Regions from separate parts of the Bradyrhizobium sp. TM233 genome, predicted to be linked through region 2. Evidence: predicted binding sites of a transcription regulator. Region 2 holds the regulator's gene; each other region holds the start of a gene.
What was found. The regulator PhoB, encoded in region 2, activates phosphate uptake and scavenging genes when phosphate is short. The targets are predictions, from matches to a motif close to TGTCATNNANCTGTCAT.

Region 1 (10,110 bases), 640 kb from region 2:
CCGCTCGGCGATCCCCCGCTGTTCGTCGGTTTCCTGCACGGCGTCGACTTCTTCTGGACCACGCGGAGCATCTGGTTGCAGACCGCGATCGTCGCCGGATTGCTGGTCGCGATCTTCATCGCCATCGATTCCTGGCGCTTCCGCAGCGAGCCCGCGCTCCGCGACGCCGGTCCTGCGGATCCGGTCCGCATCCGCGGTCTGGTCAACCTCGTGCTGATCGCAGCCATCGTCGCGAGCCTGCTGGCCTCGGCGATGTGGAAGCCCGCTATCGCCTTCGACATTCTCGGAACGAAGCTGGAGCTGGAAGACATCGCGCGCAATTTGGCGCTGCTTTCCATTGCGGCGCTGTCGGTGTGGCTGACGCCGGACGAGCACAGGCTGGCCAACGGCTTCACCTGGGAGCCGATCCGCGAGGTCGCAAAACTGTTCGCGGGCATTTTTGTCGCCATCATCCCGGTCATTGCCATGCTCAATGCCGGCCATCATGGTGCCTTTGCCTGGCTGTTGTCGGCCGTGACGGCACCGGACGGCACGCCGCGCGAGGTCGCCTATTTCTGGTTCACCGGCCTGATGTCGGCGTTTCTCGACAATGCGCCGACCTATCTCTTGTTCTTCCAGCTTGCCGGCGGCGATCCGCAAATGCTGATGCATCAGCTGTCGGGCACGCTGGCGTCGATCTCGATGGGCGCGGTCTACATGGGAGCGCTGACCTATATCGGCAATGCGCCGAACTTCATGGTCAGCAGCATTGCCAGCGAGAACGGGATCAAGATGCCGAGCTTCTTTGGCTATCTCGTGCGCGCCGGCGCGGTGCTGATCCCGCTGTTCATGCTGCTGACGCTGCTGCCGGTCGCGCCGATCCTGCGCTGGCATTGAATCCGCCGGCCGATTTGCTTGCGCCCTCGACAAGGAGCTCGAGCTCGGCCTCAACGCCCGGGGGGCTGCGTGCTCTTGCTACCGACCTTCGTCCTGAGCATGCCGACCTTCGGCACGGGCAGGACAAACGTCCTGTTCGGGCTGGTCGATGTGATGGTATTTGGCGTCTACGTATTCATGGTTTCGTGCCCTGAACCCACTTTGCGCTCACGCGGCCCTTCGGGGCCAGGATCGCGTCCCAGGAGAGGTCCCAATGCTTGCCGCCAGATCCGAGGTTCAGGTCGACAACGAGGAGGTCCGGGTGACGGAATGGCGGCTCGGTCCGGGCAGCGCCACGGGGCATCACACCCACGGCATGGACTATGTGATTGTTCCCGTCGTCGCGGGCGAAATGACCATCGTGGCGCCGGGCGGCGAGCGGTCCAAGGCGCAGCTGGCAGCCGGGAAATCCTATTTCCGCAAGGCGGGCGTCCAACATGACGTACTTAACGAAACCTCAACCGAGATCGTGTTCCTTGAGATCGAGCTGAAGCCGTAGGTCCGGCCTCACAACTTGCCATCGATCCGTCGCAGTTGATCCCTTACAATGCCCCAAAGTTCCCGCATCAGATCGCGCGGGGAGTGGCCGGAATGCTGAAATACCTCGCTAAAATTTCAATGGATATTTTCCCCTCGGTGCTCGCGACGATCATCGGGGCGTACATCGTTAACCACTACATCAACGCCAAGCCGGCGGCTGACACCCCTGCGGCCGTCGTGGCCCCTGCCGAGGCCGGCAAGAACGGCAAGCCTGCCGATGTGGCCAATCTCCCAGCGCCCGGCGTCAAGGCCAAAGGCATCCCCGAGAAGAGCGTGACGGACAAGCCGGCGGCTGAAAAGGCTGCCGATCAGCCGTCTGCCGAGCACAAGGCTGCGGATGTGGCTCCGGCCGAGGCCAGCCCACGTGGCAAGCCGTCGGCGCGCGAGAAGGCGGTCGCCAAGTCGACCCCGACGTCTACCCCGGCCGCCAGCACGCCCGCTCCCGCCGCTCCGGTGGTTGAGGCCAATTCGGCGCCGGCTGCCGCGGCTCCGGCCCCCGACGCCAACGACCTCGTGCGTGCCGCGATCGAGCGTCTGCGCAAATCTCCTGAGGGCAAGTCGTCTGAGGGCAAGTCGTCTGAGGGCAAGTCGTCTGAGAGCAAGTCCGCCGAGACCAAGCCTGCCGAGGTCAGGCCGTCCGAGACCAAGTCAGCCGAGAAGCCGACCGAGCCTGCCGTGCGGGAAGCCGCCCGCACGCCGGAGGCCCCGCGGGTCATCAGCATGGAGCCGGCTACGGTCCGTCCGCTGCCGCCGCCGATCACGGTATCGACGCCCTCACCAGAGGCCTATGGCAAGGATGGCTCCTCGCCGGCCAATCCGTCCTATACGGCCTCGGTCGGCAACGATGATCCGAATCGGATGACGCCGCCGGCTGACATTCCCGTGCCTGTGATCGCGCCACCGCTCGATCTGCGCGCCGACGCCGGCGGCTCCATGCCGCGGCCCAAGAAGACCAATGTCGCCGACGAAATGCTGTCGGGCATGAAGTCGATGTTCCACTCGGTTCTGCCGAAGAGCGCCACCCCCGATTGAGACGGTGCCAGAACCGTCAGCCGCCGACGCGGGCGAGGCCGCTGCGCGCGGCATCGTCGCGTGGACGAAGCGAGACAGCCCTGGTGTAGGACGCCGCCGCCTTGGCCCTGTCGCCCAGCCGCTCATAAGCCTGTCCCCGCGCGGTCCAGACCTGCGCGTTGTGCGGATCGGCCTCTGAGGCCTCATCCAGATCGGCCGTGGCCTCCTTGACCTTGCCGAGCGCGAGATAGCTGGTGGCGCGGCCGAGCAGCGGCTCGACCTTCTGGGGATTGAGCCCGCTCGCAGCGCTGAAATCTGCGATCGCGAAGTCGTGCTGATTGTTGCTCTGGTAGATCAGGGCACGGCCATACAGCGCCTGCGCATTGTAGGGATCGAGCCCGACCGCGCGATTGAACTCGTCGAGCGCCGCCGCGACCTCGCCTGACTTGGCCAGGGATTGGGCTTTTGCGGTGTGGGCCTGAGCCTCGGTGACGTTGGCGGCGCTCACCGCGCGCTCGGCGGGCGCGGCGGCCTTGGGCGCCTCCTGCGGCTTGTCCTTCTCCGGCATCAGCGATCCCAGATCGAACGAGCAGCCGCACAACGCAATCCCCATGAGCGCCAGCGCGAACGGCGGCTGCCAGATCCGGCGTAGCCACGCCAAGCCGTGCTGGGGGAGGGGGGAGGCCATCTACGGTTCGCTCGCGCTAGAGCATGATCCGGACCCGAAGGGCCGCGTTGGCGAAAAGTATGCAGCGGTTTTCCCACGCGACAAACGCGCAATGCGTTTGCGTAGAGATTGCTCAAACAACAAACTAAAGCGCGACGACCTTCAATCCAAATCTCATCGCGCTTGCGTGCCGCATCCGTGGTGCCCGACCCGGAAAGGCCCCGCGCACAAACAATAACGCGGGCCAGAGGCCCGCGTCATCGAAACTGAAATCTTGCAAAATTCGGTAAATCAGCGCGGTCCGCGCGGACCAGCACCTGCACCCGGGCCACGACCGCCGCGATCACCGCCGGGACCGGCGCCGAACACCGGCTTCGGCTTCATCGGCAGCAGGCCTTCGCGCTGCAGCTTCTTGCGGGCCAGCTTGCGCGCGCGGCGCACAGCTTCGGCCTTTTCGCGGGCCTTCTTCTCGGAGGGCTTCTCGTAATGACCGCGGAGCTTCATCTCGCGGAAAATTCCCTCGCGCTGCATCTTCTTCTTCAGCGCCTTGAGGGCTTGGTCGACATTGTTATCGCGAACGAGAACCTGCACGCGGCATCCTCTTCAGTGGATCGGATTTGAATTCTGGTAAGACGAAGGGGATGGCGAAAACGCGCAAGCCCTTAACCTTGAGGGCGCGGATGTATCAGACAAATCCCGGGATGTCCACCGGACAAGCGGGCTTTCGGGCCAAGTTCAGCCATTAAATGAGGCGAAAATACCTCCGCGCGGCCCTGATTTGGGCGATTCGACGCCAGGGATGGGGCCGTTTCCGGAGCTTGTTCCGGAATCTTTGAAAGCAGGGGACGACATATGGATATCAAGAAATACGCCGCTGAAGCCATCGGCACCTTCTGGCTCACATTCGCAGGCTGCGGAAGCGCGGTGATCGCTGCCGGCTTCCCACAGGTCGGAATCGGTCTGGTCGGTGTCTCCCTCGCATTCGGACTGAGCGTGGTCACCATGGCCTATGCGATCGGTCATATCTCCGGCTGCCATCTCAACCCGGCCGTCACGGTCGGTCTTGCCGCCGGCGGGCGTTTTCCCACCGGGCAGATCCTGCCCTATGTGATCGCGCAGGTGGCCGGCGCGATCGTGGCCGCCTGGCTCCTCTACGTCATCGCGAGCGGAGCTCCCGGATTCGATGTCAGCAAGGGCTTCGCATCCAACGGATATGATGCGCATTCACCCGGCCAGTACAGCATGATCGTATGCTTCCTCACCGAGGTGGTGATGACCATGATGTTCCTGTTCATCATCATGGGCGCGACCCATGGCCGCGCGCCCGTGGGCTTCGCGCCGCTCGCAATCGGGCTCGCGCTGGTGATGATTCATCTCGTCAGCATCCCCGTCACCAATACCTCGGTGAACCCGGCGCGCAGCACGGGCCCTGCGCTGTTCGTCGGCGGCTGGGCGACGGCGCAGCTCTGGCTGTTCTGGGTCGCACCGCTGATCGGCGGCGCGTTGGGCGGGGTGATCTATCGCTGGCTCAGCGCGGAGCCCACGGGCGTCGTCGCGGGCGCGAAGACGGCCTAAAGCGTTTTCGAGCGAAGCGGGATCGCAGCGATTGCTGCGGTCCCCTCACTTGCCTTTCGTCGGCCTGACCTCGGTGACGTGGCCCATCTTCCGGCCGGGGCGCGGCGCACCCTTGCCGTAGATGTGCACGGTCGCGCCGGGCACGCTCAGCCACTTTTCGTAATCGTTGATCTCGTCGCCGATCAGATTGGTCATGGTGACGACCTCGCCGTGGCGCACGGGCTTGCCGAGCGGCCAGCCGGCGATGGCGCGGATGTGCTGCTCGAACTGCGAGACCGACGCGCCGTCGAGCGTCCAATGCCCGGAATTGTGCACGCGCGGGGCGATCTCATTGACCAGCACCTTCGGGCCTGTGCCATTGGCGAGCACGAACATCTCGACAGCGAGCACGCCGACATAGTCGAGCGCGCTTGCGATCTTTCCGGCGATGCTGCGTGCTTCCTCGGCGAGCGCAGCCGGGATCGGCGCGGGCGCGCGCGATATCTTCAGGATATGGTCGCGGTGCTCGTTCTCGGTGACGTCGAAACACTCGACCTGGCCTGTGACCGAGCGTGCGGCGATCACGGAGATCTCGCGCTCGAACGGCACGAAGGCTTCCAGGATCGCCGATTTGGTGGCGAGGCTGGTCCACACCTTGGCGATGTCGTCGCCCTCGCGGATGATGGCCTGGCCCTTGCCGTCATAACCGAAGCGGCGGGTCTTGAGCACCGCCGGAAGGCCGATCCGGGCGATCGCCTCGCGCAGCGAGGACACGGAGGCGACGTCGGCATAGGCTGCGGTGCCGATGCCGAGCCGCGTCACGAAATCCTTCTCGGCGAGCCGGTCCTGGGTGGTCTCGAGGATCTTGCGGTTGGGCAGCACGGGTCGGCGCGCGTCCAGCACCATCGCGGCGGCCGATGGCACGTTCTCGAATTCGTAGGTGATGACGTCGACGTCGTTGGCGAACAGATCGAGCGCTTCGACGTCGGCATATTCGGCGCAGGTCGCATTCAATACGACGTCGAAGGCCGGCGAGTCCGGATCGGGCGAGAACACCTGGCAGCGCAGGCCGAGCCGCGCCGCAGCCATGGCCAGCATCCGGCCCAATTGTCCGCCGCCGAGGATTCCGATGGTGTCACCGGGCTTCAGCTTCACCTGCCTGGTGTCGGTCACGCCTTGTCCTCCGGGCGCTCGGCGACCGCCTCGGTCTGCGCCTTGCGCCAGGCGGCGAGGCGATCGGCCAAGGCCGGGTCGGACAACGCCAGGACGGCCGCTGCCAGCAGTGCGGCGTTGGTTGCCCCGGCCTTGCCGATGGAGAGGGTGCCGACCGGGATGCCGGCGGGCATCTGGACGATCGAATAGAGCGAATCGAGGCCCTTGAGCGTCTTGGATTCGACGGGAACGCCGAACACCGGGAGTTCGGTCAGCGCCGCCGCCATGCCGGGCAGGTGTGCAGCGCCACCGGCGCCCGCGATGATGACCTTGTAACCCGCGGCCTTGGCGCCCTTGGCGAAAGCAAACAGACGGTCAGGGGTGCGGTGGGCCGAGACGATGCGGGTATCGGCGGCGACGCCGAGCGCGGCAAGCGTGTCGGCGGCATGCCGCATCGTGTCCCAGTCCGACTGGCTTCCCATGATGATGGCGATCGGCGCGGTCATGACGTTAATTGTGCCCGAAAAACAGAAAGATAGGCCAGATTAACGGTTCCGGCCGGCGGCTCGCAAGGCGGTGGCAAGGAGAAGGGAATCCACTATCCTGTCTTGGTGAATCCCCGCAAGCCTTCATTGAGCAGGATGCCCATGAAGAAACCAAAAAGGGCGGGCGCTGCGAAGGCCAAAAAGGGCCGGAAAACCAGTGCCGGCCGACCCAAAGCCGCCCCAAAACGGCTGACCAGGCGTTCGGCGAGGCCGCCGACGCGCGGCGCGTCGGGCGATGATGGAGCCAAGGATGCCGTCAGGACGACGATCCGGGGCTTGCGGACCAAGCTCAAGGAGGCGCAGCGCCGGGTCGCGGAACTGGAAGCTGCGGCCGACACCGATTTCCTGCTGGATATTCCGAACCGGCGCGGCTTCGAGCGCGAGCTCGGGCGCGCCATCGCCTACATGAAGCGCTACCGCGCCAGTGGGGCGCTGATCGTGCTCGACGTCGATCGGTTGAAGCCGATCAACGATTCGTTCGGTCATGGCGCCGGCGACGAGGTGCTCAAGGCGATTGCCGCCACGCTGACGCGGCAGGTCCGTGCCTCCGACGTGGTCGGCCGGCTCGGGGGCGACGAGTTCGCGCTACTGCTCTGGAATCTCAGCGAGACCGACGCCAAGGCGAAGGCGGTCGCCTTCGAGCAGGCGGTCGACGAATTGTCCTTTGTCTTTCGCGGCCAGCCCGTGAACGCGGGCGCCTCCGCCGGTGTCGCGCTGCTGGGGGCGCAGTCCGACGCGGGCCGCGCCCTGGAGGAGGCGGATGCTGCCATGTATGTGCGCAAGGCACAGCGGCGGCACGAGCCGCGGATCAGGCTGTTCGGCAGCTAAAGCGCGCTGAGATCTGGCGGTACGCTGCCGAATTTCCGCAGCAATTTTGCGTCGCCAAACTCGCCGGTCAGGGGATCGCCGCTGCGGCTGAACGCGACGGCGCCGATATGGCCGGCGCCGTGCGCAAGCATTTCCGCACGACGCAGGGCGGCAGCCGATGTCTGACATTCCTCGGCCGCACCCGCCACCGGCGATCCATCCTCATCGGTCAGGAAGGGCAATGCAACGTAGTAGGTGACGTCGGGCATGGGTCGGCTCCGATAGCTGACGGTTCAGGCGGCGCTGCTCTTGCTCCGCATCTTGCTGCGCGAAGTGTCCGGAATGCAGCCGGCGGAAATCGCCGCCTGCAATTCCTCCAGCTCGGCCTCCAGATATTCGTTGGCCATGATCAGCGCCTTGATGGTGCTGCGCAGATTGCCGTCGCACATCGCGATCGCCTGATCGCAGGCCTGTTCATAATGGCTGTTGTCGAGAAGGGCGGCTGTCGACATCTGCATTGTCCTTGTCAGTTGTCCTGGGCGTTTCCTGGGGGCGCGGGGGTGCTCAAATGTTCCTATTTTGTTCTTTTCGAGTCAAGCGGATTCATGCGCGCGAGGAAAAGCCGGCTCGCAGGTCAGGCGATGATGTCGGGGGTGATCTGGTCTTCGATGAACGCGATGCGGTCTCGTAACAACAGCTTGCGCTTCTTCAACCGCTGTAACCGCAATAGGTCGGGGGCGGGCGATTGATGCAGTGCATCGATCGCCGCATCAAGATCTCGGTGTTCCTGCTGCAACCGGGTGAGCTCGGCTTCGAGCTCACGCTCGTCTTCATTGGTCATGTCTGCGGTGGCCGAAAACCGATAGGCGTGGGATTAAGGCTGTGGATGCCCTCTGGAAATTATCGTCCTTGCGCGGCGTGATCGCAAGCGATCTGCGACCACCGTTTGCCGATCTCCAGCGACATATTTCCGCTGATCGCCGCGACGCTGCGCAAGCGCATTGATATCATGGATTTTTCCCGCGCGGTTCCTTTACTCACGCTTCGTTACATATGAATTTTCAAAAATGAAGATGCGATGACGGATACCCATCGACAGAACGAATCGGTGATGTAGACTTGCTTGTCCGGATCGAATCCTGAGGTTCAACCCTACCGAGGAGGTTTCGAATGACAATTCAGGCACATCTCGTTGAATTGGAGCGGAAGCACAAACTTCTCGAAAACGAATTGCACGAAGCCCTCGTGCACCTTTCAACAGACGACCTGCAAATTGTTGAGTTGAAGCGCCGGAAGTTGATGGTCAAGGACCAGATCGAGCGTCTGAGGCACGGCGACACGCTCCACTAGTAACCCCCGTAAACAGCGTAGAGTTGATCGTACCCTTATCCGCAGGGGTGAGAGTTCTTGCGCTCATCCCTGCCGCAAGGTCCGCACCGTGCAAAGAAGTTTGCGCGGTGTTTAGTTTTTGTCTGAGCGCGTTGTCTCGACGCGAACCGGTATCCGCTTCGCTCGACAACGCTTCAGACGTCTGCGAGCTCGGCGACGTGATCTGCGATCGCGAGCGACGATGTCAGCCCCGGCGATTCGATGCCGAACAGGTTGATCAGGCCAGCGACGCCGTGATCGCGCGGGCCCTGCATCAGGAAGTCCTGCGTGGCCACAGCGGGCGGTACGATTTTCGGCCGGATGCCTGAATAGCTCGGCATCAACGCGCCGTCAGGCAGCGTCGGCCAGTATTTGCGGATCGCCGGGTAGAACCGCTCGGCGCGTGACGGGTCGACCTCGTAGTCGATCGTCTCGATCCACTCGACGTCAGGGCCGAAGCGCGCCTGCCCAGCCATGTCCAGCGTCAGATGCACCCCTAGCCCGCCGGGTTCGGGCACCGGGTAGATCAGGCGCGAGAACGGCGCCTTGGCATTGCAGCTGAAGTAATTTCCCTTGGCGAGATAGGCGCGCGGAATTCGGTCCAGCGGCATGCCGTCGATGTTGCGCGCCACATTCGTCGCCGAGAGCCCCGCGGCGTTGACGAGGAGGCTGCATTGCAGCGTCATTGGCGCCTCGCCGCCGGCGTCGATCTCGACCAGGCCGTTCGCCGCCTTGGCGCGGATCAGCGGAGTGCGAAACGCGAACGCCGTGCCGGCTTCCTCGGCTTCGCCGCGCAGCGAGAGCATGTAGGCGTGGCTGTCGATGATGCCCGTCGATGGCGACAGCAGCGCGGCGTCGCAGGCCAGCGCGGGCTCCAGCGCGCGTGCCGCCTCGCCCGTGAGCTGCTGCATGTCGAGCACGCCATTGGCCTCGGCATGCGCCTTGATCGATTGCAGCTTCTCGGTCTCTTTCGGATTGGTCGCGACGATCAGCTTGCCGCAATTCTTGTGCGGGATGCCGCGCTCGGCGCAGTAGCGGTAGAGCGCGTGCTTGCCGTCGACGCACATGCGCGCCATCCAGGTCCCGGCGCGGTAGTAGATGCCGGCATGGATCACCTCGCTGTTGCGCGAGGAGGTGACGGTGCCGATCGCCTCGGTCTCCTCGAGCACGATGACTTCGCGTCCGGCCTGCGCAAGCTTTCGAGCCACCGCGAGCCCGACCACGCCGGCTCCGATGACGACGCAATCGACCCTATCCATGGTTGGGCAGGATGTCCGCTGGAAGCGCCGGTGGCATCAGGCCTGGAAAGAATGGCGCGGGGCCGTTTTCCGTTAAGGAAGAATTTATCATGTCAGGGCAATTGCCGTATTTCACGTCACATTTTTCTGTTGCGCGTACAGGCGTTTACCCGATCCAAACGCGTGAAGCCAGACAATCCGACGTTGAAATCGCGGGTGGCTGATGGCTGAGAAGAACTGGCACGAGGGCAGCACGCTTCCGATTGCTGTGCAGGCCGTTGTGTGCCTGGCCGGCACGGTTGCGCCCGCGCGC
Region 2 (10,110 bases):
CCTTGATGCCGATCAGAAGGCCTTCGCCGCGCACTTCGCTGACGACATCGGGATGGCGGTCGATCACGGAGGCGAGCTTCTGCTTCAGCAGCAGCGACATTCTCTGCACGTGGTCGAAGAAGCCGGGCTTGAGCATGACGTCGAGCACGGCATTGGCCGCGGCGACCGCCAGCGGATTGCCGCCGAAGGTCGAGCCGTGCGAGCCGGGCCCCATGCCGGCCGCCGCATCCGCGGTCGCCAGCACCGCGCCGATCGGGAAGCCGCCGCCGAGCGCCTTCGCCAGCGACATCACGTCCGGCGTGACGCCGGTGCGCCGATAGGCGAACAGATCACCACTGCGGCCCATGCCGGTCTGCACCTCGTCGAAGGCGAGCAGCAGGCCCTTCTCATCGCAAAGCTGGCGCAACGCCTTGAGGAAGGTCGGCGTTGCCGAACGCACGCCGCCCTCGCCCTGGATCGGCTCGATCAGGATGCCGGCGGTCTCCGGACCGATCGCCTTCTTGACGGCCTCGATGTCGCCGTGCGGCAGCTGGTCGAAGCCATCCATGGGCGGGCCAAAGCCTTCGAGATATTTTGCAGATCCGGTCGCGGCGAGCGTTGCCAGCGTACGGCCGTGAAAGGCGCCTTCGAAGGTGATGATGCGATAACGTTCCGGATGCCCCTTGGAGAAGTGATGATGGCGGACCAGCTTGATCACACCCTCCAGCGCTTCGGCCCCCGAATTGCAGAAGAACACGAAGTCGGCAAAGCTCTCGTTGCAAAGCCGGTTGGCGAGCTTCTCGCCATCCGGGCTCTGGAACAGGTTCGACATGTGCCAGAGCTTCGTCGCCTGCTCCTGCAACGCCTTGATCAGATGCGGGTGGCAATGGCCGAGCGCATTCACAGCCACGCCCGAGGTGAAATCGAGATAGCGATCGCCATTGGTCGCGATCAGCCAGCAGCCTTCGCCGCGCTCGAAGCCGAGGTCGGCTCTGGCGAAAACGGGGAGCAAATGCGGCGCTGCGCTGTTAGTCATGATGTCACTTGAATGTTGCGGACGGTGTGACGCGTGCATTGCGCAACGCACCATCGACCGGCCCGGAAAACGAAACGTGCCGCCTTTTAAGGGCGGCACGCGCGACTATCTTATGCCTGGCAAGACGGGTGTCAATGCCGCCCGGAAAGCCTCGCGAAACGCTGAATCCGTAGTCTTGCGGTGCCGATTTTGCGGGTTTTCACCACGGAACATGTGGAAGCGAGTCGGCGGACTCTTGCGCGGGAGTCACGCCATATTGTAGCGTTTGGATTGTCAGATACGACATCTCGTGCAGCGGTTCTGATCCCAAGAGTCCTCATGTACCGGCGTAAACGTTCGGGCGTCAGTCACGCGCCCGGCGAGCCTTAAGGGATTCTGACGGCACGGGTTTTTGAAGGCTTAGGCAATCGCTGCGAGGCCCCAGGATGGCTGGCGCGTAGCGAGGGAAAGGGTGCAATGACGGTTTTGACCTGGTCCGACGATCGCGTCGAGCAGCTGAAAAAGCTCTGGGAGGCCGGACTTTCGGCCAGCCAGATCGCAGCTGAGCTCGGCAATGTGACCCGCAATGCCGTGATCGGCAAAGTGCACAGGCTCGGTCTGTCCGGCCGTGCCAAGAGCCCTTCATCGGCAGCGCCCCGGCCGCGCAAGGCGCGTCCCGCGCAGCACATGATGCGGGTGACCCGCCCCATTGCGCGCGGCAACACCGCGCTGGCGCAGGCCTTCGAGGTCGAGGTGGAGGCTGAACCCGTCACCTACGACAACGTGGTGCCGATGAGCCAGCGGCTGTCGCTGCTCGAGCTGAACGAGGCGACCTGCCATTGGCCGGTCGGCGATCCCTCCAGCCCGGATTTCTTCTTCTGCGGCGGCCGGGCGCTGTCCGGCCTGCCCTACTGCGCCCAGCACTCGCGCGTGGCCTATCAGCCGGCGGCGGATCGCCGGCGTGCCCCGGCAAAGCCGGGCCCGCGGTGAGCGGATTTAGCTGATCGCAAAGACGGCAGCCGTCACACGACGGCGCCTCAACCAACTCGGTGTCATCCCCGCGAACGCGGGGATCCATAACCACAGGGCGCAGTTGTCGCGCGAGATGGTCACTCCGAGTCTTCGCCAAATCACTGCCTGTGGTTATGGGTCCCGGATCTGCGCTGACGCTTGTCCGGGACGACGCTGAGTGTGAGGCGACAGCCCACCAACTCCAGCGCTTGCAAACCCTACGCCTGCTCCGCCTTCGCGAAGCGGTCGTCCAGCGCGTAGCCGGCACCGCGGACGGTGCGGATCGGGTCCTGCTCGCGGCCGAGATTGAGCAGCTTGCGCAGGCGGCCGATATGGACGTCGACGGTGCGCTCGTCGATGTAGATGTCGCGGCCCCAGACGCTGTCGAGCAGCTGCTCGCGCGAGAACACGCGGCCGGGATGCTCCAGGAAGAACTCCAGCAGGCGATATTCGGTCGGACCGAGATCGATCGGCCGGCCCGAGCGCGCCACGCGGCGCTTGTCGCGATCGAGCTCGATGTCGCCATAGGCCAGCACTGTCGCGAGCCGCTCAGGACTGGCGCGGCGCAGCAGGCCCTTCACGCGGGCGAGCAGCTCCGGCACCGAGAACGGCTTGACGATGTAGTCGTCGGCGCCGGTCGCAAGTCCCCGCACCCGCTCGCTCTCCTCGCCGCGCGCGGTGAGCATGATGATCGGGAGCTGCTTGGTGTCGGGCCGGGTCCGCAGCCGGCGGCACAGCTCGATGCCCGACAGGCCCGGCAGCATCCAGTCGAGCACGATCAGGTCCGGGATGTGTTCCTTGAGGCGGGTGTCGGCGTCGTCGCCGCGCATCACCGTCTCGACGTCATAGCCGTCGCCTTCGAGGTTGTAGCGGAGAAGCTCGGTGAGAGCTTCCTCGTCCTCAACCACCATAATGCGTGCGCCCATGGTGTCGTCGCTCCTTAAGACTTCAGGTATTCGGGATCGTGGTGGCGAAGGTGGTCATGTCGCCCTTCGGCCGCTTGTCGGTCATCGCCTGGCCCTCGATCATGTAGAACACGGTCTCGGCGATGTTGGTGGCGTGGTCGCCGATCCGCTCGATGTTCTTGGCGCAGAACATCAGATGGATGCAGAACGAGATGTTGCGCGGATCCTCCATCATGTAGGTGAGGAGCTCGCGGAACAGCGAGGTGCAGATCGCGTCGACTTCCTCGTCGCCCTTCCACACCGCCATCGCCGCCGGCAGATCATGTGCGGCATAGGCGTCCAGCACCGACTTGACCTGCTGCTGCACGAGGTCGGTCATGTGCTCCAGGCCGCGGAACAGCTTCAGCGGATGGAAGTCGGTCTCCAGCGCGGCGACGCGCTTGCCCATGTTCTTGGCGAGGTCGCCGATGCGCTCGAGGTCGGTCGCGACGCGCATCGCGCCGACGATCTCGCGCAGGTCCACCGCCATCGGCTGGCGGCGAGCGATGGTGAGCACGGCGCGTTCCTCGATGCGCTTCTGCAACGCGTCGAGCTCGGCGTCGATGGTGACGACGCGCTGGCCGAGCGCGACGTCGCGGCGGATCAGCGCGTCGACGGAATCGACGATCATGCGCTCGGCGATGCCGCCCATCTCGGCGACCAGGCGGGTGAGCTCCTGGAGGTCGGTGTCGAAAGCCTTTGCGGTATGTTCGGTACCCATATTGCGTCTCCTCAGCCGAACCGGCCGGTGATGTAATCCTGCGTGCGCCGGTCGGTCGGCGACGTGAAGATCTTGCTGGTGTCGTCGAACTCGATCAGTTCGCCGAGATACATGAAGGCGGTCTTGTCGGAGACGCGCGCCGCCTGCTGCATGTTGTGCGTGACGATCGCGATCGTGTAGTTCTCGGACAGTTCCTGGATCAGCTCCTCGACCTTGGCGGTCGAGATCGGATCGAGCGCCGAGCAGGGCTCGTCGAACAGGATCACTTCAGGGCGCACCGCGACGGTGCGGGCGATGCACAGGCGCTGCTGCTGGCCGCCGGAGAGCGACAGGCCGGAGGCGTTGAGCTTGTCCTTGACCTCGTTCCACAGCGCGCCGCCGCGCAGCGCCTTCTCGACGCGGTCATCCATCTCGGACTTCGAGATCTTCTCGTAGAGGCGGATGCCGAAGGCGATGTTCTCGTAGATCGTCATCGGGAACGGCGTCGGCTTCTGGAACACCATGCCGACCCGGGCGCGCAGCAGGTTGAGGTCGAGCCTGGGGTCGAGGATGTTGGTCTGGTCCAGCATGAGCTGGCCGGTGGCGCGCTGGCCCGGATAGAGGTCATACATCCGGTTGAAGATGCGCAGCAGGGTCGACTTGCCGCAGCCCGACGGGCCGATGAACGCCGTGACGCGGTTGGCGCCGAGCGTCAGGTTGATGTTCTTCAGCGCGTGGTGCTCGCCGTAATAGAAATTGAGATTGCGCACCGTCACCTTGGCCGGGGCTTCCGGCAGCGGCTGCGAGGCCAGATGGGCGCTGGAACTCATGGATACGGACAGGTCGGTCATTTTGCAGTCCTCTCGGCGCCGAGGATGCGCGCGCCAATGTTCAGGGCAAGCACGGTGAGCGTGATCAGCAGCGCGCCGCTCCAGGCGAGCTGCTTCCAATAGGCGTAGGGGCTCTGGACGAAGTTGTTGATGGTGACCGGCAGATTGGCCATCGTCTTGTTCAGGCCGAGGCTGAAGAACTGGTTCGACAGCGCGGTGAACAGCAGCGGCGCGGTCTCGCCGGCGACGCGGGCGGTGGCGAGCAGCACGCCGGTGATGAGGCCCGAGCGCGCGGCGCGATAGGCGATCCGCTTGATCACCAGCGAGCGCGGCAGGCCCAGCGCCGAGGCCGCCTCGCGCAGGGGATTCGGCACCAGCAGCAGCATGTCCTCGGTGGTGCGCAGCACGACCGGGATCACGATGACGGCGAGCGCGAGCGCGCCTGCGATCGCGGAGAAGCCACGCATCGGCACCACCACCGCGCCATAGATGAACAGGCCGATGATGATCGAGGGCGCCGAGAGCAGGATGTCGTTGATGAAGCGGATCACCGAGGTCAGCTTGTCGTTGCGGCCGTATTCGGCAAGATAGGTGCCGGCGAACAGGCCGAGCGGCGCGCCGATGCCGACGCCGATCACCGTCATGATGATCGAACCGACGATCGCGTTGCGCAGACCGCCTTCGGTCGAGCCCGGAGGCGGCGTATCCGCGACGAAGAGCTCAAGATTGAGGCCGGCCAGGCCGTTGAAGAGCAGCGTGATCAGGATCAGCGCGAGCCAGGTGACGCCGAAGGCGGCCGCGGCGAAGCAGAGTCCGCGGATCACGATGTCCTTGCGGCGGCGACGCGAATAGATCGGATTGAGCGCCATGACGTTACTTCCCCGCCTTCTTGTCCAGCCGCATCAGCATCAGCCGCGCGGCGGCCAGCACAAAGAACGTCAGCACGAACAGCAAGAGGCCGAGCAGGATCAGGCCGGACTGGTGCAGACCGTCGCTCTCGGCGAACTCGGATGCGATCGCCGCCGAGATCGTGGTGCCCGGCGCGAAGATCGATGAGGAGATGCGGAACGAGTTGCCGATGATGAAGGTCACCGCCATGGTCTCGCCGAGCGCGCGGCCCAGCGCCAGCATGACGCCGCCGATGATGCCGACGCGGGTGTAGGGGATCACCACGCTGCGGACGACTTCCCAGGTGGTGCAGCCGACGCCGTAGGCGGCCTCCTTCAGAACCGGCGGCACCGTCTTGAACACGTCGACCGAGATCGAGGTGATGAAGGGCAGCACCATGATGGCGAGGATCAGCGCGGCGTTGAACGTGCTGAGATAGGACGGCGGACCGGCGAAGATCGCGCCCAGCACCGGGACGCCGTCGAAGATCCTGATCATGAAGGGCTGGAAGGTGTTGGCCAGGAACGGGCCCAGCACGAAGAAGCCCCACATGCCGTAGATGATCGAGGGAATGCCGGCGAGCAGCTCGATCGCCATGCCGATCGGGCGGCGCAGCCATTGCGGGCAGAGCTCGGTGAGGAAGATCGCAATGCCGAGACCGACGGGAATGGCGATCAGCATCGCGATGAAGGAGGTGACGAGCGTGCCGTACATCGGTCCGAGCGCGCCGAGCACGGGCGGATCGGCCGACGGCGCCCAGCGCTGTGTCCACAGGAAGGAGAAGCCGTATTCCTTCATCGCCGGGAACGCGCCGACGATCAGCGAGACGATGATGCCGCCGAGGATGAGCAGCACCGAGATCGCGGACAGCCGCGTGATCCAGTAGAAGGTGACGTCGCCGAGCTTGAACGCGCTCAAGGCCTTGGCGCGGTCATACGGTCCGGCGTCGTCGATTACATCGCTCTGAACGGCCATCTCTGCCACGCCGATCCCCTGTGCCCGTTATATACGCTTGTTGTCAGTCTTTTTGTCGGTCTCGCGCTCCGGACGCGGCGCACGCCGATCCGGAGCGGAAGTCTTGCGGGTCCCAGCGCGGCGTCCGGGACAGGAGCACCTTAGCTCTTGATCTCGGCAGCCCAGGTCTTCTCGATCAGGGTCACGACGCCCTCGGGCATCGGGATGTAGTCGAGCTCTTCAGCCGCCTTGCCGCCGCTCTTGAAGGCCCAGCGGAAGAACTTGATGGCTTCCTGCGAGGCCGCCTTGTCGGTGGCGTCCTTGTGCATGAGGATGAAGGTCGCCGCCGTGATCGGCCAGGACTTCTCGCCGGGCTGGTCGGTCAGGATGACGTAGTAGCCGGGCGCCTTGGCCCAGTCGGCGTTGGAGGCGGCCGCCTGGAAGGCTTCGACGGTCGGCTGCACCGGCTTGCCGGCCTTGTTGACGAGACCGGTGTAGGTCAGCTTGTTCTGCTTGGCATAGGCGTACTCGACGTAACCGATCGAGTTCTTGGTCTGGCTGATGTTGCCCGACACGCCTTCGTTGCCCTTGGCGCCGACGCCGACCGGCCACTCGACCGCGGTGCCCTCACCGACCTTGCTCTTCCAGTCCGCGCTGGCCTTGGCGAGATAGTTGGTGAAGTTGAAGGTGGTGCCCGAACCGTCCGAGCGGCGGACCACGGTGATGGCTTCCGAGGGCAGCTTCACGTTCGGATTGAGCTTCTTGATCGCGGCGTCGTCCCACTTGGTGATCTTGCCGAGATAGATGCTGGCGAGCGTCTCGCCGTCGAACACCATCTCGCCGGGCTTCACGCCCTCGAGGTTGACGACGGGGACGATGGCACCCATCACCATCGGCCACTGCACGAGGCCGTCCTTCTCGAGCTGCTCGGCCTTGAGCGGCGCGTCGCTGGCGCCGAAGGTCACGGTCTTGGCCTGGATCTGCTTGATGCCGCCGCCGGAACCGATCGACTGGTAGTTCAGACCGTTGCCGGTCTCCTTCTTGTAGGCGTCAGCCCATTTGGAATAGATCGGGAACGGGAACGTGGCGCCGGCGCCGGTGATGTCGGCAGCAAAGGCCGCTGTCGCCGATGCGGCGACCAAGCCGGCAGCGACGATCGTCTTGAGGAAATTCATGCTGGTCTCCATACAGGGGAGCGAAGCGCCATCAGCGCCCGATCGCGCTCCCCGTGCCGCCCCTTTAGGAGCGGTCGGCTGTGCTTTTACGAAGGTTTCGTGACAGCTGAATGACTATCTTAAGCGACTGAAATCGTTATAAATTCAGCTCAGAGCAGCAGGCTTGCCCTGGGGAAAACAGGCGGTGAAAGTGGCGCCCTGCTTGGGCACGCTCTCGATCAAAAGCCGGCCGCGATGACGGTTAAGAATATGTTTCACCAGCGATAATCCGAGCCCGGTGCCGCCCTGCGAGCGACTGTCGCCGACGTCGACCCGGTAGAACCGCTCGGTCAGCCGCGGCAGGTGCTCGGGCGAGATGCCGGGGCCGAAATCGCGGACCATGATCCGGATTTCCTGAGTTCCATCAATGGCCGCGCCAGATGTCAGCGTCACGATGACGCGTCCGCCGGAGGCGCCGTATTTGAGCGCGTTCTCGATCAAATTCTCGAACAGTCGGAGCAGCTCCTCGCGGTCGCCCGCGATCATCACCGGGCCATCGGGCAGATCGATCTCGACCTCGACCTGGCGCTCGCGCGCCAGCGGCTCGAGCCCGTCGGCGACCTGGCGGATGATCGGCAGCAGGTCGACCAGCGTGTCGGGCCGGACATGGGCCGACAGCTCGACCCGCGACAGCGACAAGAGATCGTCGATCAGGCGCGCCATGCGGGTGGCCTGGTTGTGCATGATGCCGAGGAAGCGCTCGCGCGCCTTGGGATCGTCCTTGGCCTGGCCCTGCAGCGTGTCGATGAAGCCCGACAGTGCGGCCAGCGGCGTGCGCAGCTCGTGGCTGGCATTGGCGACGAAGTCGGCGCGCATCTCCTCGACCCGGCGCAGCGGCGTCTGGTCGTGGAAGGTCATCAGCATGCATTTGTCGGCGCCGCCGAAGCTGGTCGGCACCGGCACCGGCGTGATCATGAGCTCCATCCAGCGGTCGACCGGGACGTGGTCGAGATAGGTCGCGCGCCGCGGCTCGGTGGTCGCGATCGCCTCGCGCAGCGCCGTGATGATCTCCGGCGAGCGCAGCGCGAACTGGGCGAGCTCGTTCCGGCGCAGCGCCGGCGCGAGCTGGGCGGCGGCGGCGTTGAGGTGGATGACGCGGCCGGCGCGGTCGAGCAGCACCGCCGGATCCGGCATGCCGGCGACGACCGCGGCCACCGCCGCGCTCTCGACCGGGGTGATCCGCCTGACGTCGTCGCGCGAGGCGGCGGGATCATGCAGGCGCCACGGGATCAGCGCCGCCGCCGCGATACAGAGGAATACGATCGCGGCGTGCAGCGCCGACAATTCGCCGAGCGAGACCACGACGGACAGCGCCAGCGCCGCGGCGATCAGGATCACGGTCGAATGCCGCAGCCGGTCGGACCAGGGCTGGGCGGAGGGAGAAGAAGATGGGGCGTCGATCGCCATCGGGGCGGACTTCTCCTGGTGGTTTGTCCTTAAGACTTCACTCCTAAGGCCTGACTCCTAAGGCCTTACTCCTAAGGCTTGGCGCCGTCGCTGCGCTCTCTCACGTAAGCGGCTTCACGCGCCGGGCCGGGGTCGAGCTTGAGCGCCGCCTGCTGCAAGCGCTTCGATCGTGCGCCGATGATAACTTCGCGAAACGTCAGCAAGATTACAGATATGACGAAAGGGGACAGATAATAGAGGACGCGGAACAGCAGCATGCCGCCCAGAAGTTCCTCGCGATCCATCTGCCAGAGACCGACCAGCATGGCGGCGTCGAACACCCCGAGCCCGCCGGGCGAGTGGCTGGCGAAGCCGAGCAGGGTGGCCGAGACGAAGATCACCGCGACCACGACAAAGCCGAGATTGGGCTCGTCCGGGACCAGCACGTACATCGCGAGCGCGCAGAAGCCGAGATCGACGATGCCGATCGCGATCTGGAGCAGCGTCAGCGGGCCGCCGGGCAACACCACGGTCCAGGGCCCGCGGCCGACCACGCGCGGCTGGGTCCAGACCCAGACCACGTAGCCGACCAGCCCGACGATGATCATCAGCGCCATCACCCGGTTCAGCCAGGGCGGAAGCAGGTCGATCGAGGCGGCGGCCTCCGGATGATAGGAGATGCCGAGGCCGAGCACGGCGGCATTGCCGAGCCAGAAGGTCAGGCCGGCAAGGAAGCAGATCTTTGCGACGTCGATCGCGTTCAGCCCGTAGGCCGAATAGATGCGATAGCGCACCGCACCGCCGGTGAAGACGCTGGCGCCGACATTGTGGCCGATCGAATAGCTGGTGAAGGCCGCCAGCGCGTTGATGCGATAGGGCACATGGGCATGGCCGATCGCGCGCACGGCGAACAAATCGTAGAAGGTCAGGGTGAAATAGCCCGCGGTGACGAACAGCGCCGCCATCGCAATCTGGGTCGGCTCGGTGCTCTTGATCGCCTCGAGGACTTCGTTGAAATCGATGCCTCGCAGCATGTGGTAGAGCACATAGCAAGCGATGCCGATAACCGCGACGCTGATCACAACGCCAAGCTTATGCAGGATTTGCTTCTGGCGCAGAAACGACACCGCCCTGCGTATGGCTTCCAGCATCTAGACCTCGAACAACGCTTCAGCGGCCAGGGTGGCCG
Region 3 (10,110 bases), on a different contig from region 2:
ATCTTTGCCGCCGCCGCCACACCCTGGGCGTGGTTGCCGGAGGAGAACGCGACGACACCGCCGGCGCGCTTGTCCTGCGGGATCGAGAACACCTTGTTGAAGGCGCCGCGGAACTTGAACGAGCCGGTGCGCTGGAGCATCTCCGGCTTCAGGAAGACCTTGGCGCCGACGCGCTCGTTGAGCACGGGAAAGGACAACAGCGGGGTGCGGATGGCGTAAGGCGCGATCACGCGCGCTGCGGCGTCGATATCGGCAGGGCCGATCGGGAGGAGCTGTTCGGTCATATCAGACCTTATCGCGGCCACCGCAGCGCGGGCAAGACACCTCCGCGCGAGGATTTTTCTCTTCAGGCGACGAAGCGTGGCTGTTCCGCCGCGTTCCGGCCCGGCAGCACCGCGCCGACCGCCTCAATGCTGGCCACAAAGGCCCTCGCCGAGGCTTCCCAGGTGTAATTGGCGGCGAACGCGACGCAGTCCTGCCGGGAAATGTCCAGCGCCGCGAAGCAGGCGCTGCGCAGGTCGTGATCGAGCGCGCCGACCGGGGCATCGCCGATCACGTCGCGGGGGCCCTTCACCGGGAAGGCGGCCACCGGCAGGCCGCTTGCGAGCGCTTCCAGCAGCACCAGGCCGAACGTGTCGGTCTTGCTCGGGAACACGAAGACGTCGGCGGCCGCATAGATGTCCGCCAGCGCCTCGCCGTGCTTCTCGCCGAGGAAGATCGCGTCGGGATAGGCCTCTTCGAGCAAGGCGCGCGCGGGGCCGTCACCAACGATGACCTTGGTCCCGGGCAGCTCGAGATCGAGGAAGGCCTCTAGATTCTTCTCCACCGCGACGCGGCCGACCGACAGGAACACCGGTGCCGGCAGGCAAAGGTCGATGGCGCGGGGGTGGAACAGATGGGTGTCGACGCCGCGCGGCCACAGCACGACATTGTCGAAACCACGCTCGGTCAGCTCGCGGGCGAGCGCAGGCGTTGCCGCCATCACGGCGCGGCTGGGTGCATGGAAGCGGCGCAGCGCCCGCCAGATCAGCGAGCCCGGCACCGGCACGCGGGCGCGGACATATTCGGGAAAGCGGGTGTGGAAGCTGGTCGTGAACGGTAGCCTGCGCTGGCGGCAATAGCGACGGACCATCAGGCCGATCGGCCCTTCGGTCGCAATGTGGATGCTGTCGGGGCGCGCCTCCTCGATCAGCTTTGCGATGCGTGCGGGACGGGGCATCGCCAGCCGCACGTCGCGATAGCTCGGCATCGCAAAGGTGCGGAAGGATTGCGGCGTCAGGAATTTGAATTCGACGCCGAGCGCCTCCGCGGCGTCGGCTAGCTTGGTCAGCGTCCGAACCACCCCATTGACTTGCGGGTGCCAGGCGTCGGTCGCGACCAGGATGCGCATCAGGCGACCTCTGTTATGCAGCTCGAGCTGCGACCTGCGGGACGGCTGCCGGCTTCTGCAAATGATCCGCCCAGGTGATGATCTCGAAATGGCCGTCGTCGTGCTCGACGAGCGCCGTGCAGCTCTCGACCCAGTCGCCACAATTCATGTAGCGAATGCCGCCCTCGTCGCGGATCACGGCGTAATGGATGTGGCCGCAGATCACGCCGTCGGCGTCGTGGCGTCGCGCCTCGGCGGCGAGCGCCTGCTCGAACGCGCCGATGTAATTGACGGCGTTCTTGACCTTCTGCTTGGCCCATTGCGACAGCGACCAATAGGGCACCTTGAACAGGCGGCGGAAGAAGTTGACGAAGCGATTCATCTGGATCGCGAAGTCGTAGGCCTTGTCGCCGAGATGGGCGAGCCAGCGCGCGTTCTGCACCACGAGGTCGAAGATGTCGCCGTGGATGACGAGATAACGCTTGCCGTCCACGCCGGTGTGGACGGTGTTCTCGACCACGTCGATGCCGCCGAAATGCGTGCCGTAATAGTTGCGCAGGAACTCGTCGTGATTGCCGGGGATGTAGACGACCTTGGCGCCCTTGCGCGCCTTGCGCAGCAGCTTCTGCACGAGGTCGTTGTGGGATTGCGGCCAGTTCCAGCTCGATTTCAGCGCCCATCCGTCGACGATGTCGCCGACGAGATAGATCGTGTCGGCATCATGGTAACGCAGGAAGTCGAGCAGAAGATCGGCTTGAGAACCGCGGGCTCCAAGATGAACGTCGGAGATGAACAACGTGCGAAAGCGCCGCTCCGGGCTCTCGTCACTCACATCGTAGCTTCCCATGCGCGCCAGCCTGTAACAATGTCCCGTGACAGGGGGATGACCAATTGAACCTTCGAGGCACCTTCAAATACGAATCACGCCTTGCCTCGCCCTCCCCGCGAATATCAGTCGCATGCGACAATCAGGCGACATGACGCCGCAGCGGGATCGCGCAAGAGGCCCGGCGCGGCAAACGACCGGGATCGGACCTCAAAAGCCCGTTGAACGATGGGCCAAGACAGTCATTCAACCGGTCGACGTGATCCGCGGGCAGGTTTGCCGTTTGGGGCACCGACGATGGCCCGAACCACCAGTGCGATGCGCTCGTCGCGCGCGCCGGGCCTAATTCGGTTCGAACCTTCGAGTTCAGCGAGCCCGTGCAGGGCCGCCCAAAATGTCTCGGTCACGAGAGCGACGTCGACGCAAAATGGCATGACGACCGCGGCAAGGGCCTGAAAGGCGCCGTGCAGTTCCGGCCTGCTTCCAGCTTCGGCGAACCGCAAATTCGTCGGAAGGACGAACATGGCCTCATAGAGTGCAGGATGACGTCGTGCGAAGGCGAGATAGGCCAGCGCAACATTCTTTATTGGGTTTTGTCCGGACGATCCGCTCGCCGCTTCCCGCAGAGCCGTCGTGATCTCCCGGAAGCCTTCGACCGCAACTGCAGCAACGATCGCATCCCTGTTTTCGAAATGCGAATAGAGCACGGGCTGACTATGTTCGATCTCGTCAGCCAGGCGACGGATCGTAACAGCACTCCATCCCTCACGCTCGGCGACCGCGCGGGCTGCGGCGATGATACGGTTCTCGCGTTCCGCCCTTTGCCTGTCTTTTCGCTCAGCAATCCCCAAGCTTCGATCTCCCGGAACAGATGCCCAACACTGTCCACAATATCGTTACTTGATAATCTAGCAATGCTAGATATTTTGAAGAGGTGGAATGGATGAGTTGAAATGCATTGGCTTTCGCTTGGGACTGCACTGCTTGTGGCGCTTGCGATCATCGTGATCGGCAGCGGCTATATCCTGAGCCCGCGGACCGCGACACACAGTTTCGGTCTACCGCTGCCAGAAGACGGCCCCAACGTCGCCTGGTGGCTTCGTCTCAAGGGCGTTCGCGACATCGCGTCGGGACTTACCGTCTTGGCGTTGATGGCATGGGGCTTCCCCCGCGGGGTCGGCATCGTTCTGTTTGTTGAAGCCGTCATCCCAATTGGCGACATGCTGCTCATTCTTGCGGCCAACGGCTCCAAGAGAACCGCGTTCGGCATTCATGGTGTCACGGCGGCGCTCATGGTCCTGGCATCCATCCCCTTGATGATGGACGTGTCCTGAGATGATCGCCCTCGCATGGACCTCGTCCTGACGGCCGCAGCCTGTTGCGGAAACAAGCTGGCGCACCGTTCACTGCGGGTCAGTAAAACCTATGGAAATGATGGATCGGGCCGTGGCCGTGCCCGACGCTGAAGCGGTCGGCGGCCGCGATCGCCGCGCTGATCCAGGCCTTGGCGTTGCGCACGGCGCTTTCCAGATCCTCGCCCTTGGCGAGTCCCGCCGCGACCGCCGAGGACAATGAACAGCCGGTGCCGTGGGTGTTGCGTGTGGCAACCCGCGGCGCCGCAAGCGTGATCGTGCTTTCGGATGTGACCAGATAATCGGTGCTCTCGGCGCCCTCGCCGTGCCCGCCCTTGATCAGGACCGCACGGCAGCCCAGCGCCAGCAGGCGATGCCCCTGGCTTTCGATCTCGGCCTCGCTTGCCGCGACCGGCTCGTCGAGGAGAGCCGCGGCCTCCGGCAGATTGGGCGTGATCACCGACGCCAGCGGTATCAGTTTCGTGCGCAGGGCGTCGACGGCCTCGGCTGCCAGCAGGCGGTCGCCGGAGGTCGCCACCATCACGGGGTCGAGCACGACATGTCCGGGCGCCCAGCGCGACAGCGCGGCCGCGATCGCATCGATGCTGGCGGCCTGGGCCACCATGCCGATCTTCACCGCACCAATGTCGAGATCGGAGAACACCGCATCGATCTGCGCGGTGACGAATTCGGCCGGCACCGCATGAATGCCGGTGACGCCGCGCGTGTTCTGCGCCGTCAGCGCGGTGATGGCGGAGGCGCCATAGACGCCGAGCGCGGCAAAGGTCTTCAGGTCGGCCTGGATGCCGGCGCCGCCGCTCGAATCGGAGCCGGCAATGGTGAGTGCGACCGGGGTCGTCATCGCCGGGCACATTTGCTGGATAAGGACACCGCCATGGCCTGTCCTAGCGCGGCCGTGGAACACCGGCAAGCGCCGCCGAGCCGTGTCCGACGGTGATTCGCGACGCCGTGTGCTCCCTGCGAATCAGGCAAACAGCGGGCCGGCACGCCCCGCAATCGTGCGGACTTGAAAATGCAACCGCGCCGGACCCTTGGTATAGTCTCGAACCTCACGTGCTTCGCCGATGAGCGAGACGTCAGAGTGGAACTGTCCAGCGACACCCATGTTGCGGGCGCCCGGCCCGCAAGCCGCCTGGAACGGAATCTTGGGGTGGAATGATGTGGGCCTTTTTTGAACGTCTCCTCGACTCGTCCATGCTGTCGCCGCACGGCATCTGCCTGTTGTGGGAGCCTGAGCTGATCTGGCTTCACGTCGTTTCCGACGCCTGCATCGCCGCCGCCTATTTTTCGATTCCGTTTGCCCTTGCGATCCTGGTCACCAAGCGGCGCGACCTCAAGTTCGGCTGGGTCTACTGGGCCTTCGCGATCTTCATCATGGCGTGCGGCCTGACCCATGTGCTGTCGATCTACACGCTCTGGGTCCCGGTCTATGGCATCGAGGGCATGGTCAAGGCGGCGACCGCGGTGGCGTCCGTGGTCACGGCGGGCGCGCTCTGGCCGCTGCTGCCGAAGATCCTGACGATCCCCTCGCCGTTCGAGTTGCGGCAGGTCCAGGCCGCGCTCGAGGAGGAGGAAATCAAGAGCCGGGACGCGACGCTGCTGCTCCAACAGGTCAGCGACGCCCAGCGCGCGATGCGCGAGAGCGTGGCGCGCCTCACCGCGATCGTCGAGACCGCGGTCGACGGGGTCATCCTGTTCGACGCGCAGCACCATATCCTGCTGTTCAATCCGGCCTGCGAGCGCTTGTTCGGCTACTCCGCCGACGAGGTGATGGGCCGGAACGTCAGGATGCTGATGCCCGAGGCGGGCACCGCGCCCGACAGCCACGCAAGGCATTTGGCGACCGCCGGCGAGGCCATCGGCCTGCGCAAGGACGGATCGACCTTTCCGATGGACGTGTCGGTCGGCCGGACCCGGCAGGACGGCGAATTGATCTTCGTCGGCATCGTCCACGACCTGACCACACGCAAGCTGACCGAGCAGCAGCTCCAGCAGGCGCAGAAGATGGAGACGGTCGGTCAGCTCTCCGGCGGCATCGCCCACGACTTCAACAATCTGCTCACCGTCATCATCGGCAACGCCGAGCATCTGAGCGAGCAGCTCAAGGCCAGGCCAGACCTGCGCCGCTTTTCCGACGACATCTGCCAGTCGGGCGAGCGGGGTGCCGAGCTGACGCAGCGACTGCTCGCGTTCAGTCGCCGGCAGTTGCTGCAGCCCCAGACGATCGATTGCCGGGGCCTGCTCGAGTCCATGTTCAAGCTGCTCAAGCGCACCTTGCGCGAAGACATCGAGATCAGGACGGCCTCCGGGGCCGGCACGATCGTGGCCTTTGCGGATCGCGCCCAGCTCGAATCCGCGGTGCTCAACCTTGCGCTCAATGCGCAGGATGCGATGCCGGCCGGTGGTCACCTGTCCTTGAGCACGGAGTTGACCGCGCTCGACGACGACTATCGCGCCCTTCACCCCGAAGTCGCATCCGGGGCTTACGTGTTGATCTCGATCACCGACGACGGCGAAGGCATGACGCCGGAGGTCACCCGGCGCGCCTTCGAGCCGTTCTTCACCACCAAGGAGGTCGGCAAGGGCTCGGGCCTCGGCCTCAGCATGGTCTATGGCTTCGCCAAGCAATCCAATGGCCATGTCACGATCTACAGCGAGCCAGGCCTTGGGACGACGGTCCGGATCTATCTGCCGCGCGCGGACATCGGATCATCGCACACCGAGCTTTCCGACGGCGAGGACGCGGCGCCGCGAGGATACGAGACGATCCTGATCGCCGAGGACGATCCGTTCGTTCGCTCCTCCGCCATTCGCAGGGTGGAAGCTCTCGGATATCGCGTCGTTGCCGCGGTCAACGGCAAGGAGGCCTTGCAGCAGCTGCGCACCGATCCCGGTATCGACATGCTGTTCACCGACATCGTGATGCCCGGCGGCATGAGCGGCTGGGAGCTCGCCGACCAGGCGCGGCGGATTCGTCCCGGCCTGCCGGTCCTGTTCACCTCGGGCTACGCACTGGAGACCCTGGTCGAGCAGGGCCACGCGCATGCGCAGGCGATCGTGCTGACCAAGCCCTATCGCAAGGTCGAGCTCGCCCAGCGGCTCAGAGACGCATTCGCCGCGGCGGTCGTGGCCACCTGAGGCGCCGGACCGGCATCTGGTGGCCGGCAAGTCCGCTTGCTAAATGGTGCCGGGTTTGGCCTATTAGCCGCCAGATACGCTTTCGGAGTGCCCGCGATGGTTCCTTTTTTCGTCCAGATCAAATGCAAGCTCGGCCAGTCCTATACGGTCGCCAATGCGCTTGCCGAAGCCGAGATCGCTTCCGAGATCTACTCCACGGCCGGCCAATACGACCTCCTGGTGAAGTTCTACGTCGACAAGGACACCGACATCGGCCACTTCGTCAACGAGAAGGTGCAGGTGCTGCCGGGCATCCAGGACACCCTCACCATCATCACCTTCAAGGCGTTCGGCGCCAGCTGAGCTAACCAGCTTCCTTGCGCTTGGGCCGCGGCGGACCATCGACCGGCGGCAGCGATTTGAGATAGTCCGCCATCGCCGCAATATCCGCGTCGGACAATTGCGAGGTGTTCTTGATCACACGCCTCATCGCGCCGCCGACGCTGTCGCCGTCGGGCAATTCGCCGGTTTTGAGGAAATAGGCAAGATCCTTCGCGCTCCACTCGCCGAGGCGCTTCTGGGTGATGTTGGGCACCCAGCCCTCGCCTTCCGGATTGGGCCCGCCGGCAAAGCGCTGGCCTGCGATGATGCCGCCGAGCGCGTTGCGCGGGCTGTGGCATTCGGCGCAATGGCCAAAGCTGTTGACGAGATAGGCGCCGCGATTGAATTGCGGCGACTTGGTGCCGTCGGCAACGAGCGGCTTGTCGTGCAGAAACAGGAATTTCCAGACGCCGATGTTGCGGCGGATGTTGAAGGGAAAGCCGACGTCGTGGTCGCGCACCTTGCCGGCCACAGGCGGCAGCGTCTTCAGATAGGCAAAGAGATCGAGCACGTCCTCGCGCCTTGCGTGCTGATAGGACGTATAGGGGAAGGCGGGAAAATAATGCTGCCCGCCTGGCGAAACCCCGTGCATCACCGCGTTGACGAAGTCGGCGTCGGTCCATTTGCCGATGCCGTCGTTCGGATCGGGGGAGATGTTCGGCGCGTAGAACGTTCCGAACGGCGACTTGATCGCGACGCCGCCCCCGAGCCTGACACGGTCGGGCTGGTTGGGCGTGGCGTGGCACGACGCGCAGCCCCCGGCATTGAACATCGCCTCGCCATTGGCAAGGTTTGCCACATGGGCCGGCGCGTTGCCCACAGCCGCCACCACCGGCGCGCTGAGCCACCAATAGACGACGCCGGCAGCGAGCGCGGCGAGCAGCCCCGCGAGAATTGTTCGTTGCAACATGGGTATCCATTCACTCGACGCGGCGAACCTAAGACCGATGTCGCCGCGGCTCCAGCCACGAAGAATTTAGCCCGCCCTGGCCGGAAACGGGAATAAACTGAAATGCCGGCTGTTGGAAAGTCTGGCAGCCCGAACGGGTTCAGCAGGGAGAATGTCATGAATAAGACCGTCATTGCCGCCTTAGCGCTCGGTGCCGTTGCTTTTGCAGGTCCGGCCAGCGCCGAAAAGCTGAAAGCAACGCTCGACGGCAAGTCCGAGGTGCCGGCAACGACCAGCAGCGGCACCGGAACCGCCGATCTGGACTATGATGCCGCCAGCAAGAAGCTGTCCTGGACGGTTACCTATTCCGGGCTGTCCGGCCCCGCCACCGCCGCCCATTTCCACGGCCCCGCGGAGGCCGGCAAGAACGCCGGCGTCGCCCTCGCGATCCCGAATGCGACCGCCAGCCCCGTGAAGGGCGAAGCGACGCTGACCGACGCGCAGGCTGCCGATCTGCTCGGCGGCAAACTCTACGTCAACATCCACACCGCGGCCAATCCGGGCGGCGAGATCCGCGGTCAGGTGACGAAGTAAGCCGCGACGCTGCTTCGTTGCGTGAAGGCCGGGCGCAGGAGGGGCGTCCGGCCTTTTCGATTCTGGCCGCGCCTAAAGCGCGATGCGATCAGGATGAATCGTCATCGCGCTTTAGGTTGTTGTTTAAGCATGATCTTTTCGGAAAACCGCTGCGCACTTTTCCGGATCATGCTTTAAGCCGCGTTCAGCGCCTGCGTGAGGTCGGCGATCAGATCGGAGGGGTTCTCGATGCCGATCGAGAGCCGGATCGTGGAATCGAGCACGCCGATTTTCCGGCGGATGTCGGCCGGAACGCCGGAGTGGGTCATGGTCGCGGGCAGGCTCGCGAGCGATTCCGTGCCGCCGAGACTCACCGCCAGCTTGAGGATCTGCAGCGCGTTGAGGAATTTGACCGCAGCGTCCTTGCCGCCGACGATGTCGAACGAGAAGGTGGATCCCGCCCCCAGGCATTGCCGCGCGAACACACGCCCGGCCGGCGAGGCCTCCTCGTGATGACCGAGATAGTGGACCTTGGCGACCTTGGGGTGATCGCGCAGATAATCCGCCACGAGGCGCGCATTGGCATCGGCTTTTTCCATGCGCAGGCTCAGCGTCTCGAGCGAGCGGTTGATCATCCAGCAGGAATGCGGATCGAGCTGGGTGCCGATGGCGCCGCGGAGCGCCTTGATGCCTTTCATCAGCACCTTCGAGCCGAGCGCGGCGCCCGCGATCAGATCGGAATGACCGCCGACATATTTCGTGAGCGAGTATAGGGAAATGTCGGCGCCGTGCTCGATCGGCCGCTGAAATACCGGTCCGAGCAGCGTGTTGTCGCAGGCGATGATCGGCGTGTGTCCCTGGGCCTTTCCGATGGAATCGGCAATGCGGCGGATCATGGCGACATCGACCAGGCCGTTGGTCGGGTTGGCCGGGGTTTCGATCAGGATCATCGAAACGCGGCCCTTGCCCATGGCCTCCTCCGAGGCCTGCTTGACGGCGGCTTCGTCGATCCCATCGGCGAAGCCGACGGCGCCGATCGACAGGCGGGCCAGCGTGTTCGTCAGCAGCGTTTCCGTCCCGCCATAGAGCGGCTGGGAGTGCAGAATGACGTCGCCCGGGCGAACGAAAGCCAGGATCGTGGTGGCGATGGCCGCCATGCCGGAGGAGAACAGCGCGCAGCTCTCGGTGCGCTCGTAGATCGAGAGCCTGTCCTCGACGATCTCGCTGTTGGGATGATTGAAGCGCGAATAGACCAGGCCCGCGCCCATGCCTTCCGGCGGCTCGCGCCGGCCGGCGACGAAATCGAAAAAGTCCTGCCCGTCATCGGCGGTCCTGAACACGAAGGTGGAGGTCAGGAAGACCGGCGGCTTGATGGCGCCTTCCGACAGCTGCGGATCATAGCCATAGGTCAGCATCAAGGTTTCGGGATGCAGCATATGGTTGCCGATGTGGGTCTTCGACGGAAACGGTTTTGCCATGGCCTGTCTCGCTGTTCTGCTTGAAGCCGCGCCATGGACTCCTGATGAGGCCGTCGGGAGCGAGATGCGCCAATTTCCAACAGCTCACGTCAATGCCGCGGCGA

Region 1: AABA86_RS01805 (YdcH family protein) is a predicted target of PhoB. The motif match lies at 8,259-8,275, and genes of this name have one in related genera.
Region 3: AABA86_RS09820 (UDP-2,3-diacylglucosamine diphosphatase) is a predicted target of PhoB. The motif match lies at 2,242-2,258, and genes of this name have one in related genera.

Annotation. Positions count from the first base shown of each region.
Region 1 is NZ_BTIG01000001.1:376,576-386,685, reverse strand. Features, by position in the region: gene AABA86_RS01870 (sodium:proton antiporter) at 1-876, shown strand, start outside; partial or broken gene AABA86_RS01865 (ionic transporter y4hA) at 893-1,068, shown strand; gene AABA86_RS01860 (cupin domain-containing protein) at 1,130-1,414, shown strand; gene AABA86_RS01855 (hypothetical protein) at 1,507-2,487, shown strand; gene AABA86_RS01850 (tetratricopeptide repeat protein) at 2,504-3,154, opposite strand; gene rpsU (30S ribosomal protein S21) at 3,425-3,724, opposite strand; gene aqpZ (aquaporin Z) at 3,986-4,708, shown strand; gene AABA86_RS01835 (5-(carboxyamino)imidazole ribonucleotide synthase) at 4,754-5,860, opposite strand; gene purE (5-(carboxyamino)imidazole ribonucleotide mutase) at 5,857-6,345, opposite strand; gene AABA86_RS01825 (GGDEF domain-containing protein) at 6,487-7,212, shown strand; gene AABA86_RS01820 (hypothetical protein) at 7,209-7,460, opposite strand; gene AABA86_RS01815 (hypothetical protein) at 7,485-7,703, opposite strand; gene AABA86_RS01810 (YdcH family protein) at 7,826-8,032, opposite strand; gene AABA86_RS01805 (YdcH family protein) at 8,362-8,541, shown strand; gene AABA86_RS01800 (NAD(P)/FAD-dependent oxidoreductase) at 8,715-9,818, opposite strand; gene AABA86_RS01795 (sensor domain-containing protein) at 10,021-10,110, shown strand, end outside.
Region 2 is NZ_BTIG01000001.1:1,015,690-1,025,799, forward strand. Features, by position in the region: gene AABA86_RS04855 (aspartate aminotransferase family protein) at 1-1,015, opposite strand, end outside; gene AABA86_RS04860 (GcrA family cell cycle regulator) at 1,472-1,984, shown strand; gene phoB (phosphate regulon transcriptional regulator PhoB) at 2,224-2,931, opposite strand; gene phoU (phosphate signaling complex protein PhoU) at 2,954-3,670, opposite strand; gene pstB (phosphate ABC transporter ATP-binding protein PstB) at 3,682-4,500, opposite strand; gene pstA (phosphate ABC transporter permease PstA) at 4,497-5,348, opposite strand; gene pstC (phosphate ABC transporter permease subunit PstC) at 5,353-6,342, opposite strand; gene pstS (phosphate ABC transporter substrate-binding protein PstS) at 6,483-7,496, opposite strand; gene AABA86_RS04895 (ATP-binding protein) at 7,641-8,942, opposite strand; gene AABA86_RS04900 (YbhN family protein) at 9,014-10,072, opposite strand.
Region 3 is NZ_BTIG01000003.1:568,987-579,096, forward strand. Features, by position in the region: gene AABA86_RS09810 (threonine/serine dehydratase) at 1-284, opposite strand, end outside; gene AABA86_RS09815 (glycosyltransferase family 4 protein) at 347-1,390, opposite strand; gene AABA86_RS09820 (UDP-2,3-diacylglucosamine diphosphatase) at 1,404-2,216, opposite strand; gene AABA86_RS09825 (TetR/AcrR family transcriptional regulator) at 2,438-3,046, opposite strand; gene AABA86_RS09830 (DUF4267 domain-containing protein) at 3,149-3,529, shown strand; gene thiD (bifunctional hydroxymethylpyrimidine kinase/phosphomethylpyrimidine kinase) at 3,609-4,409, opposite strand; gene AABA86_RS09840 (PAS domain S-box protein) at 4,724-6,706, shown strand; gene AABA86_RS09845 (Lrp/AsnC ligand binding domain-containing protein) at 6,803-7,048, shown strand; gene AABA86_RS09850 (cytochrome c) at 7,050-7,976, opposite strand; gene AABA86_RS09855 (CHRD domain-containing protein) at 8,133-8,549, shown strand; gene AABA86_RS09860 (cystathionine gamma-synthase family protein) at 8,723-10,006, opposite strand.